Regions from separate parts of the Agathobaculum faecis genome, predicted to be linked through region 3. Evidence: riboswitches for the same ligand, from Rfam matches in the RefSeq annotation. Region 3 holds a riboswitch; each other region holds the start of a gene.

Region 1 (3,271 bases), on a different contig from region 3:
CCCAGCTGGATACCACCATCTCTTTTCGTATTCACATGTTCTGAAAGCAGGACCATCTCTGAAGGGGGGACGCGGTGTGTTGCTTGGTTCCGTCTCCACCGGCTTACGAGAGCCAACCCTGTTTTTTCCAACGCCGGAACTCCCGCAGTACCAACACCAGGGAGAGGAGAAAGGAAACCACGTCGGCAACGGGGGCTGCCAGAAGCGCCCCATTGAAGCCAAAGGTCTGGGACAGCAGCAGTGCCAGGGGAATCAGCACCACAGCCTGCCGGATTAAGGGAATGGCCAGCGCCTGCACGGGCTTCCCAATCCCCTGGAAAAAGGAGGCGGTAGCCATGTGAATCCCATAGAGGAAAAAGGCCAGCATGTAAACTCGGAAGATGTGCTGGCAGGCATCTAGGTACACTGGGTCCCCTGAGACAAACAATGTGCCAATGGCCCGGGGGAAGAGCTGATAGACCGCAAACCAGCCCACAGACACCACCAGCGCAATGGTGGCCGCCATACGGTAGGTGGCCCGCACCCTGTCATACCGTTTGGCGCCGAAATTGTAGCCGTTGATGGGCTGGGTGGCTGAGGACACTCCCACGAACATGGCGTGGGCAATCTGGTACACCTTCATCACCATGCCATAAACCGAAAGCGCCACATCCCCGCCATAGGCCGTCTGGGCCCCATACCGGGTCATCAGGTTGTTCATGGTCACTTGGACGGCAGCGGTCATAATCTGCGTGAGGAAACTGGGGATGCCCAGCTTAAAAATCCGACCCGTGAGGGCCGCCGTGGGACGCAGCCAGGCCCGGCGAATCCGCACCGACTGAAGCCGCCGCAGATAGGCTAGGCACAGACCGCCGGCCGCCACCTGTCCAATGACGGTGGCAATGGCGGCCCCCACCACCCCCATGTGCAGACCGAAAATGAAAACAGGGTCCAGCACCGTGTTGATCACCGCCCCTAAAATCATGCACTTCATGGTGTATTTGGGGTTGCCGTCCGCCCGGATGATGGCCGTGAGAGCAGAGCTGAAGAGCAGGAAGGGCAGCCCCCAGACGATGATCCGGGTATAATCCAGAGACGCCTGAAAGGCCGTCTCCGTGGCCCCGAACAACAGGACAATCTGCCGGGCAAACAGGCTTCCCCCCACCGCTAGGAAAACCCCCGCGGCCACCAGCAGGGTCACGGTATGGCTGGCGGTCCGGTCCGCCTCCTCTTGCTGCCGGCGGCCCAGGCAGAGGCTCATATTCGCCGCGCAGCCGTCCCCGATCATCAGTGCCAGGGCAATGGTGACAATGGTCAGGGGAAAGGCCACGTTGGTGGCGGCCATCCCCATAACCCCCACCCCCTGGCCGACAAAGATCTGATCCACAATGTTATACAAGTAGTTGACCATCAGGGTCAGGGCTGTGGGGATCGAGTACCGACAGATCAGACGGCCGATGGGTTCGGTCTCTATAGGATTCTGTTTCCGTTGGGGTTGTTCCATAGCTCCCGCTCCTTTCTTCCACGGCGGGGCAGACGGGCAACAAAAAGCACCCGGATACGCCCCTGATCTCAGGGCCGCCGGATGCCATCCCAAGCTCACGTTACAGACAACAAGGGGATGGGAGGCCGCCCGTGACACGCCGCAACCTCTTTCTTCTCCCATCCAGACCAACTGTTGGCTTCGGACTTTCACCGAATCAGCGCATGGCTCGCGGGCTTTGACCGCCAGTAGAGAATACCTCGTTTCCGAAGAAAGCATTTCTTTTGCTTTAGGATAGCACACCTTCCCCACCTGTGTCAATGGAAATTTTCCTAAATAAGGGTAAAAACATTTCATCTTTCCAAAGCAGGTAAGCCGTGCTATATTAAAGGAGAAATCAGGTCAGAGTAATTCGTGTCAGAGTAACCCGCCCAGGAGGCAGTCTGCCTGTCTGGACCGCACACCAGCTCCGTACTTGATTCATCACCTGACTTAGACCATGCAGAATCCACTATCGGATACTGTATGGTCTTTTTTTGCGTCAAAACCGAGAATGGAGGAAAAAGACTATGAGCGAACAGAACAACAGCATGAACGGAATGGATCCTGGGACCGGAAATAGCCTGGAGGAGCTTTTCGGTTCCGCACTCCCGCCGTTAGACCTTGGGGATCAGATACCCGCATCAGCGCAGACGATGCAGCCCCAGCCAGTGCCGGTTGAAAGCCAGCCGGCCGCAGCTCCGGAAGCGCAGCCGCAGCCCATTCCCCAGCAGGTGGAGCAGGCCCAGCCGCAGATGCAGCCACCCCAGGCTGTGCCGAACCGCGCAGGGCAGCCCAGTATGCAGCAAACGCCGCAGACAGGCCCCGTTCCTGCACCGCAGGCGGTACAACAGACAGCAGGCCCCGTAACGCAGGCAGCCCCCACTGCACCAGTACAGCAGCCTGCAGCAGCGCCCACCCCGCAGCCCGCGGCCGGCCAGGTCATAGACCTGTTTGGCGCGGTCGCGGAGGACGGTGTGGAGGCGCGCCTCGCACGGCTGGCCAACGCCGCCCCTGTATTCGAGTACGGCTCTATCCGGGAGGATATCACAGACCCCGCCATGACCTTTGAACAGCTCCGCGTCAAAATGTCCGCGGACTGCCCTGAGCTCGAAGCACGCAGCCATGTGTCCTGGACTGTGGGCTACGCCGGTATCACGGAGCGGGTATCCAGCGCGGACGCGAGTATCTTCGAGACAAAGGCCAAAATCGAAAAGGGCAGGAAATTTAAGGACGCACTGAAAAAGCTGAAGGAAAAGGACAGGGATCCGGTATGTACCGTCAAGCCTACGGTCACGGCCCAGAAAAAGGGCGTGCTGCGCTTCCCAGGCTACAAGGGGCTGTTCTGCAGCACAGAACAGGCGGAGCAGTCGGATAAGGCTATCGCATACATCCCCGCACAGGACGGCAGGGTATACGAAATGCGCCGCAACGGGATCGGCACATTTATCGCGCCGTCCCAGCATATTGCGGAGCTGGAGGGCGTCCGGTCAGGCTTTCGCATGAGCCTGCCCCGCCTCCCGGCGGCTCTGCTCGCGCAGATCATCGCATTTTTCCGGCGCGTGTGCGTGGACTGCGGCAGGGATGTCGAGGCGCTGGTCAATGTACTGTGGGACCGACAGGGACGCCAATACGTCCTGCACGTCCCGCCGCAGCGCATTGACAAGGCCAGCGTGGAGACGGACCTCTCGCAGCAGCCGGACCCAGAGCGGTACCTGCACGTCATGGACGTGCACTCGCATAACACGATGGCCGCCCGCTTTTCCCGTA
Region 2 (3,271 bases), on a different contig from region 3:
GAGGATATGATCCACGCAGCATATCTGGGTTTTGCACCAGCAAATGCGGACGATGGGATATTACAGGCGGCAGACGTCCATGTCCGAGAGAATGACCTGGATGCGGTCGCCGCAGTAGTCGAATATTTGGAAGCGCATTATTCATGATGCGCTTCTTTTCACCCTCCCTCAATTATACAAAACTTTTCTTTTGTATAATTGTATGTATCTTCTTTTTAGAAAGCACCCTCTCTATTGGGGAGCGATATCAACGACGACAATCTCCGGCGGATTAAAAACACGGGGCTTCCAATCCAATACCAGGCCGCGTCCCACAATTTCCGTCATAGCACCAATTTGATACTGGCCACCGGCGTATTCCGGAAAAAAGCCTTGATTGGGCGCAATCAGACCATTCATGATATACGGGATTCTCCATTGGCCGCCGTGTGCATGACCGCAAAGCGTTAAATCAAACGGATGCGCAGCGTATTCCTCTATATATTCCGGACGGTGCGCCAGCAGGATATGAAACGCATCATCCTTGAACAGGTCGTCAAAACTTTGCAGCGCTTTCCGGTAGGACGCTGCATTCCCATATGAGCTTGGCACGCGGTCGCCATAGGCTGCCGGATCATCCACACCGCAGATCACATATTCTCGGCCGTCCACTGTTATACGCTCCCGTTCATTATGTAAGACGTGTATTCCATAGGACTCTATCATCCGGAATATCTGCTCCGGCTCACTGCTCCAATATTCATGATTGCCGGATACATAATAGCATGGCGCGATTTCTGTAATCTGTTTTAGCAGCAGCTTTGCGCCGTCCTGCGGTTGTTTATCGTCAACAATATCGCCGCATAGTGCGATAATATCCGGCTGCAGCTCCTTCACCCTGCGAAGAAGCGGTGTCTGGTCATTTCCGTAAACATAGCTGTGCAGGTCGGAAAGCATGACGATTCGCAGCCTTTCCTCTGCGTTGAGTTTGGGCGTTGACACCGTATAGCGACGTGGCATCAATCCGCAATATAGGCCGCATATCCCCACGCCGACCGCGCACATCAGGACAGCGGACAATATCCGTTTTCTTTTCATTACTGGGACTCCTTTTTTCTTTATTTATTAAAAAAGCGCGGCAGGTCCTCTCCCCTCCGCGCTTTTTGGTTCAGCCCACCTGCTGGCTTTTATGATGCAGGTCAATCTGTTTGGATTTAATAAATACGCTAAGCTTTTTGTAAGCCAGCATCGTAATCACCGTCAAAATTACCCCCTTAATCAGATTGAACGGCAATATGCCAAACAACAAGTATGCACTCATCCCATCAATCGCAGGATTGACCGCAGCGCACATCTGGAATATCGCATCCAGATTCCACCCCATTCCGTTCACATAAAACGGAATAATGAGAAAATAGTTGGTCAGCATCCCCATGCAGGCCATGGCCACCGCGCCGACGGCGCAGCCGATAACCGCAAATTTACGGCTTTTGTGCATGCGATAAAGCAACACAGCAACAATCACCAGGGTGGAAAGCATCAGGAAATCCGCCAATTCTCCCGAACCGGCCGTTTGGCTCTGTGTTAAATGAATCAGATCCTTGATACCGATCATGGTAATCGCCGGGCCAATTCCAAAAATAAACGCGCCGATCAGGACCACCGCTCCGGAAAGGTCCACTTTGAGAAACGGCGGCATAAACGGGATCGGGAATTCAAAATACATAAGAACGGTAGCGATTGCCGCAAATACGGCGGTATAGGTGATCTTGCTTGCTTTTGTCATGGTTCTGTCTCCTTTGTAAGGAGTTCTGTTTGGTTGGGTAAATAAAAAGCCCTTGGAAATCTCCAAGGGCTTGCAGACGTACCGAGATACACCTGTTTCTTTCATCCGGACTATAACCGTCGGTTGGGATTCACACCCATCATGCCTTGCGGCTCGCAGACTATCAGGAACAACGCCCTGTATACTGCCGGTGGAGACTTTCACTCCGCCCTGAAACAGAACTGATTTAATTTACGCTTTTATTATAGGTCAATTAGGATGGTTTTGTCAATGGTTTTCAGAAAAATGCTGCAGGATAGCCTCAATTTCCTGCCGTGTTCCGACTGCATTGATAAATTCCAGCAGTGCGTTGGCCGTCATATGCGCGGGCAGCGCCAGCTCCTGCAGGAGCCGCTGCCGCCGCGCTGCACTGTCAGTCCGACCGGTCAGTCCCCATGTATAGAAATCCGCTTTCGTGATCGGGCTATCGGAGGTATCCCTCCCTTTTTGCGCCTCCCCATCCAGAAAGGTCGCACCAGCCCTGCGCAGCGCGTCGCACAGAATATCCGGCCGCATTCCTTCGACGCCGAGTTTGCCCTCTTTGGAAGCGTGCCGCTTGCGTTTTTCCTTTCCCCAAACATCCGGTACATACGCCTGCTTGATGCGATCCCGAGGCAGTACGCCTTTCAGATAATTCCGGATCACAAAGCCCGCTCCATCGCTATCCGTCAGGACAATCAACCCGCGTGCCTGCGCGATACGCCGCAGCAGCTTCAGCCGGTCCTTGTCATGGAAGATACGGAAGCCGCCGGTCTCTAATACAACGGTATCCACCACCTGTTTGAGCGTATTGATATCATATCGTCCCTCTACAAGGATCGCTTCCCGAATACGGATCATGCACGCTCCCCCTTCTGCGCGGATGCAAGCGCAAGCAGGGTCAGCTCGATCTGCTTCTGCCGGTCGACAGCGCTCCCTTTCAGCGCGGTATCCGTCTGCGCGCAAAGAGACGCCGCCTGTCGCAGCCAGTCGAGTGAAACGCGGCGCGCGGCATTCTGTATCTGTCGGGCATAGTACGGCGATTTGGAGCCGATCAGCTCCATCAGCAGCCGCTCCCCTCCCCTTGCGCTCTCACACAGCTTAGCGCCGTATAGACGCTGAATGTGGCGCGTAATGGTCGTGAAAATCATAACCTCATTGTTTTTTTGCGCAATCAGCTCGCCTACCAGAGAAACCGCCCTGTCGAATTTACCCGCCGTGATCGCATCCGTCAGATCGAAAATAACCGCGTCCAGAACCGGCGAGCATACCGCGTCGATATTATATTTGCGGATCTCCCCTGTTGTCGTATGCGCGGCCGCCTTATCGATTTCGCCGGCCAGATTGGTCATCGAATTTCCGCACAGGAATATCAGGTATGAAGCGTTATCCGAGGTAATCGTGCAGCCAAGCGACCGGACCCGCCGCTCAATCCATGCAACCAGCTCATTCTCCTCCAAACGGCTGCATTCCGCGATGCAGGCGGTT
Region 3 (3,271 bases):
ACATGGCCCGGCCTCCGGAAGTCCGCCGGCCCTGCGGCCGTATCCGCACACGCGCGGCAGGTCAGTCCGCGCTCCTCGGCGGAGATGCCGGTTGACGTATCCACATGATCGACCGAAACGGTAAACGCGGTATGGTGATTGTCTGTATTGACCTTGACCATCTGCTCAAAGCCGAGCCGAGCCGCGATTTCCGCGCTCATCGGCGTGCAGATCAGCCCTTTGGCATGGGTCGCCATAAAGTTAACGTTCTCCGTGGTCGCAAATTCCGCCGCGCAGATCAGGTCGCCCTCGTTCTCGCGGTCCGGATCGTCGATCGCCATGATCAGCCGGCCGGCGCGCAGCTCGTCAAGCGCCTGTTCGATGGTTGCAAAGTTTTGCTGCATGATTCCGCCTCCCTCTTTCTGTTAAAAGCCGTGTTGGCTGAGAAATTCCATAGTGACGTCCGTCTGCCGGGCGGTATGCGGGGCAAGCAGCTTTTCCACATACTTGCCGATCACATCGCATTCCAGATTCACCCGTTCGCCCTGCCGCTTGCCGAGCAGGGTGGTCTGTGCGCCGGTATGCGGTATGATGGACACGGCAAAGCCCTGTCCGTCCACCTGCGCGACCGTCAGGCTGACGCCGTCGATCGCAATCGAGCCCTTTTCCACAATGTACCGCAGCAGAGCCGTGGGCGTCTTGACCGACAGCCAGACCGCGTTATCCTCGCGGAGGAGCGACGCGACCGTCCCCGTGCCGTCGATATGTCCGGACACGATGTGTCCGCCTAACCGCCCGTCCGCGGGCATCGCGCGCTCCAGGTTGACCGGCGCGCCCGCGCGCAGCTCCCCCAAGTCAGAGCGGCGCAGGGTTTCTGCCATCACGTCCGCGGTAAACGTCCGCCCATCCAGCTCCGCAGCCGTCAGGCATACGCCGTTTACCGCTATACTGTCGCCGCACCGTGTCCCCGCGAGCACGGCATCGGCCGCAATCATCAGCCGCGCGCCCCGCGCGCCGTGCGCGATGCGTTCGACGCGCCCGACCTCCTCTACAAGTCCTGTGAACATGGCAGGTATCCCTCCAACAAAAAGTCCTCTCCAACCGGCTCGGCGGTCAGACCGGTCAGACGCCACGCATCTGCCATCCGAGCAAGCCCCTGCCCGCCGGCCGGCGTCCTGGCCGTGCTACCGCCGAGCAGCTTGGGCGCGATATACGCCTGCACCTTGCGGACGATGCCGGCTTCCAGCGCGGCGAACGCCAGCGTCGTGCCGCCCTCCAGCAGGATACTGTCCACGCCGCGCGCGCCGAGCTGCCGCATCAGCTCGCGCAGATCGACCCGTCCATCCCGCTCCCCGCAGAGCAGGATCTGCGCGCCCGCCTTTTTGAGCGCGGCAGCCCGCTCATTCCAGCCGACTGCCGCGATTATGGTCGGTATCTCGCCCGCGCTTTGGATCAGGCGGCTGTCCAGCGGTGTGCGCGCCCGACTGTCGCACACAATGCGCAGCGGATCACGCCCGCCAGGTATGCGGCAGGTGAGCAGCGGATCGTCCGCCAGCACCGTGTCCACGCCCACCATGATTGCGGAAAGCTGCCCGCGCACCTCATGCACTCTGCACCGTGCGGCCTCCCCGCTCACCCAACGGCTGTCGCCCGAAGCGGACGCAGTCTTGCCGTCCAGCGTCATCGCGTATTTATACACGACAAACGGCGTCCGGTGCTGGATAAAGTGGAAAAACACTTCATTCAGCCGCCAGCACTCCTGTTCCAGCACGCCGGTCTCGACCTCCACGCCCGCCTCGCGCAGCAGGCGCACCCCTTTCCCGTCGACGAGCGGATTAGGGTCCGTGCATCCGACCACCACGCGGGCGATACCCCGCTCCAAAATCGCGTCCGTGCAGGGCGGCGTGCGGCCCCAGTGGCAGCAAGGCTCCAGCGTGACATACAGCGTCGCACCCGCGGGGTCCTCCGTGCAGGCAGCCAGCGCATTTCGCTCCGCATGCGGCCCGCCGCACGTCTCATGCCATCCCTCGCCGATCACGCGCCCGCCGCGGGCGATCACACAGCCCACCATCGGATTCGGGCTGACCCGTCCCGCACCGCGCCGCGCCAGCTCGAGCGCCCTGCGCATCAGAAGCTCCTCTTGCAAACGGCATCATCTCCCAATAAAAAATGTCCCGAAAGCCGCAGACTTCCGGGACATATATGGCGCGCCGCCAAACAAAAAATCCTGAAACGCCGCGCGACGTTTCAGGACGGTAAACAAGCGAATCAAACAAAGGGGCATCCCCCTTTTGCTTTCACACTTTCTTCTTTCATCCAGACTATACTGTCGGCCTCGGAGTTCCACCGAGTCATGCTTCCGCCGGAAAGGCGTCCGCTCGCGGGCTGTACCGCCGGTAGGGAATTGCACCCTGCCCTGAAGAAATCTGTTTATTCGGTTTTCCTGCAGAAAGCTTTCTGCTCTTTCAGTATACACCCTTCCCCACAAAATGCAAGCATAAATTTTCATCTGGCCTCCGGTTTCTGCAGAAAGTGAGACAGAGCAGCCGCCCTGTCCCACTGTTCCGGCTTGTTCCCCTCGATCAGTCGTCGTACTGCAGCGCGTCGTAGCCCTCCGCGCCCGTGCGCACCTTGACCGCGTTTTCCACATCGTACACAAATATCTTTCCGTCGCCGATGTGGCCGGTGTACAGCACCTTTTTGGCCGTTTCGATCACAGTCTCGACCGGCACCTTGGATACCACGATCTCCATCTTGATCTTGGGCAGCAGCGTCACGTCCACCTCCGCGCCGCGGTAGTACTCGGGCGCGCCTTTCTGCGTGCCGCAACCGACCACATTGGTCACGGTCATGCCCGCAATGCCGATCTCGTTCATCGCGTTTTTCAGCACCTCGAATTTGGACTGCTTGGCAAGGATGACCACCTTGCTCAGCTTGTGTCCGCCGCTGGACGCTTCGGATGTAATCTTAGTGACCGGCACCGCCTGAGCGGGCGCGGCCGCGGCCGCAGCCGCTTCCCCTGTGTCGTCCTGCGCCGCCTTGGTACCCAGCACGGACGGAACCACCGGCATAAAGTCCGCATAGGCGGAGGGCAGGCCGTGCTCGGGCTTGTCAAGGCCCATGATCTCTTCGGCCTCGCTGACGCGCAGGCCGACCGTATGCTTGATGATCTGGAACACCACGGTCATCGTGACCGCGACCCACGCGATCACCACGGCCATGCCGAGCGCCTGGATGGCCAGCGCGTGCCAGCCGCCGCCGTAGAACAGGCCGACCGGCGCCACGTCGTTCG

The links. Region 3 has a riboswitch for FMN ahead of ribD (bifunctional diaminohydroxyphosphoribosylaminopyrimidine deaminase/5-amino-6-(5-phosphoribosylamino)uracil reductase RibD). Riboswitches for the same ligand answer to the same signal wherever they lie in the genome.
Region 1: it holds a riboswitch for FMN, as region 3 does, so the genes downstream of both, H8S45_RS13995 (MATE family efflux transporter) here and ribD (bifunctional diaminohydroxyphosphoribosylaminopyrimidine deaminase/5-amino-6-(5-phosphoribosylamino)uracil reductase RibD) in region 3, are expected to answer to the same signal.
Region 2: it holds a riboswitch for FMN, as region 3 does, so the genes downstream of both, H8S45_RS01310 (ECF transporter S component) here and ribD (bifunctional diaminohydroxyphosphoribosylaminopyrimidine deaminase/5-amino-6-(5-phosphoribosylamino)uracil reductase RibD) in region 3, are expected to answer to the same signal.

What each region holds. Positions count from the first base shown of each region.
Region 1 is NZ_JACOPL010000019.1:18,256-21,526, forward strand. It holds gene H8S45_RS13995 (MATE family efflux transporter) at 104-1,483, opposite strand; FMN riboswitch at 1,630-1,740, opposite strand; gene H8S45_RS14000 (Mov34/MPN/PAD-1 family protein) at 2,032-3,271, shown strand, end outside.
Region 2 is NZ_JACOPL010000001.1:266,520-269,790, forward strand. It holds gene H8S45_RS01300 (HAD family hydrolase) at 1-147, shown strand, start outside; gene H8S45_RS01305 (metallophosphoesterase) at 232-1,077, opposite strand; gene H8S45_RS01310 (ECF transporter S component) at 1,148-1,765, opposite strand; FMN riboswitch at 1,855-1,987, opposite strand; gene H8S45_RS01315 (toprim domain-containing protein) at 2,033-2,644, opposite strand; gene holA (DNA polymerase III subunit delta) at 2,641-3,271, opposite strand, start outside.
Region 3 is NZ_JACOPL010000003.1:94,070-97,340, forward strand. It holds gene H8S45_RS03945 (bifunctional 3,4-dihydroxy-2-butanone-4-phosphate synthase/GTP cyclohydrolase II) at 1-383, opposite strand, end outside; gene H8S45_RS03950 (riboflavin synthase) at 405-1,046, opposite strand; gene ribD (bifunctional diaminohydroxyphosphoribosylaminopyrimidine deaminase/5-amino-6-(5-phosphoribosylamino)uracil reductase RibD) at 1,028-2,125, opposite strand; FMN riboswitch at 2,280-2,407, opposite strand; gene H8S45_RS03960 (ammonium transporter) at 2,562-3,271, opposite strand, start outside.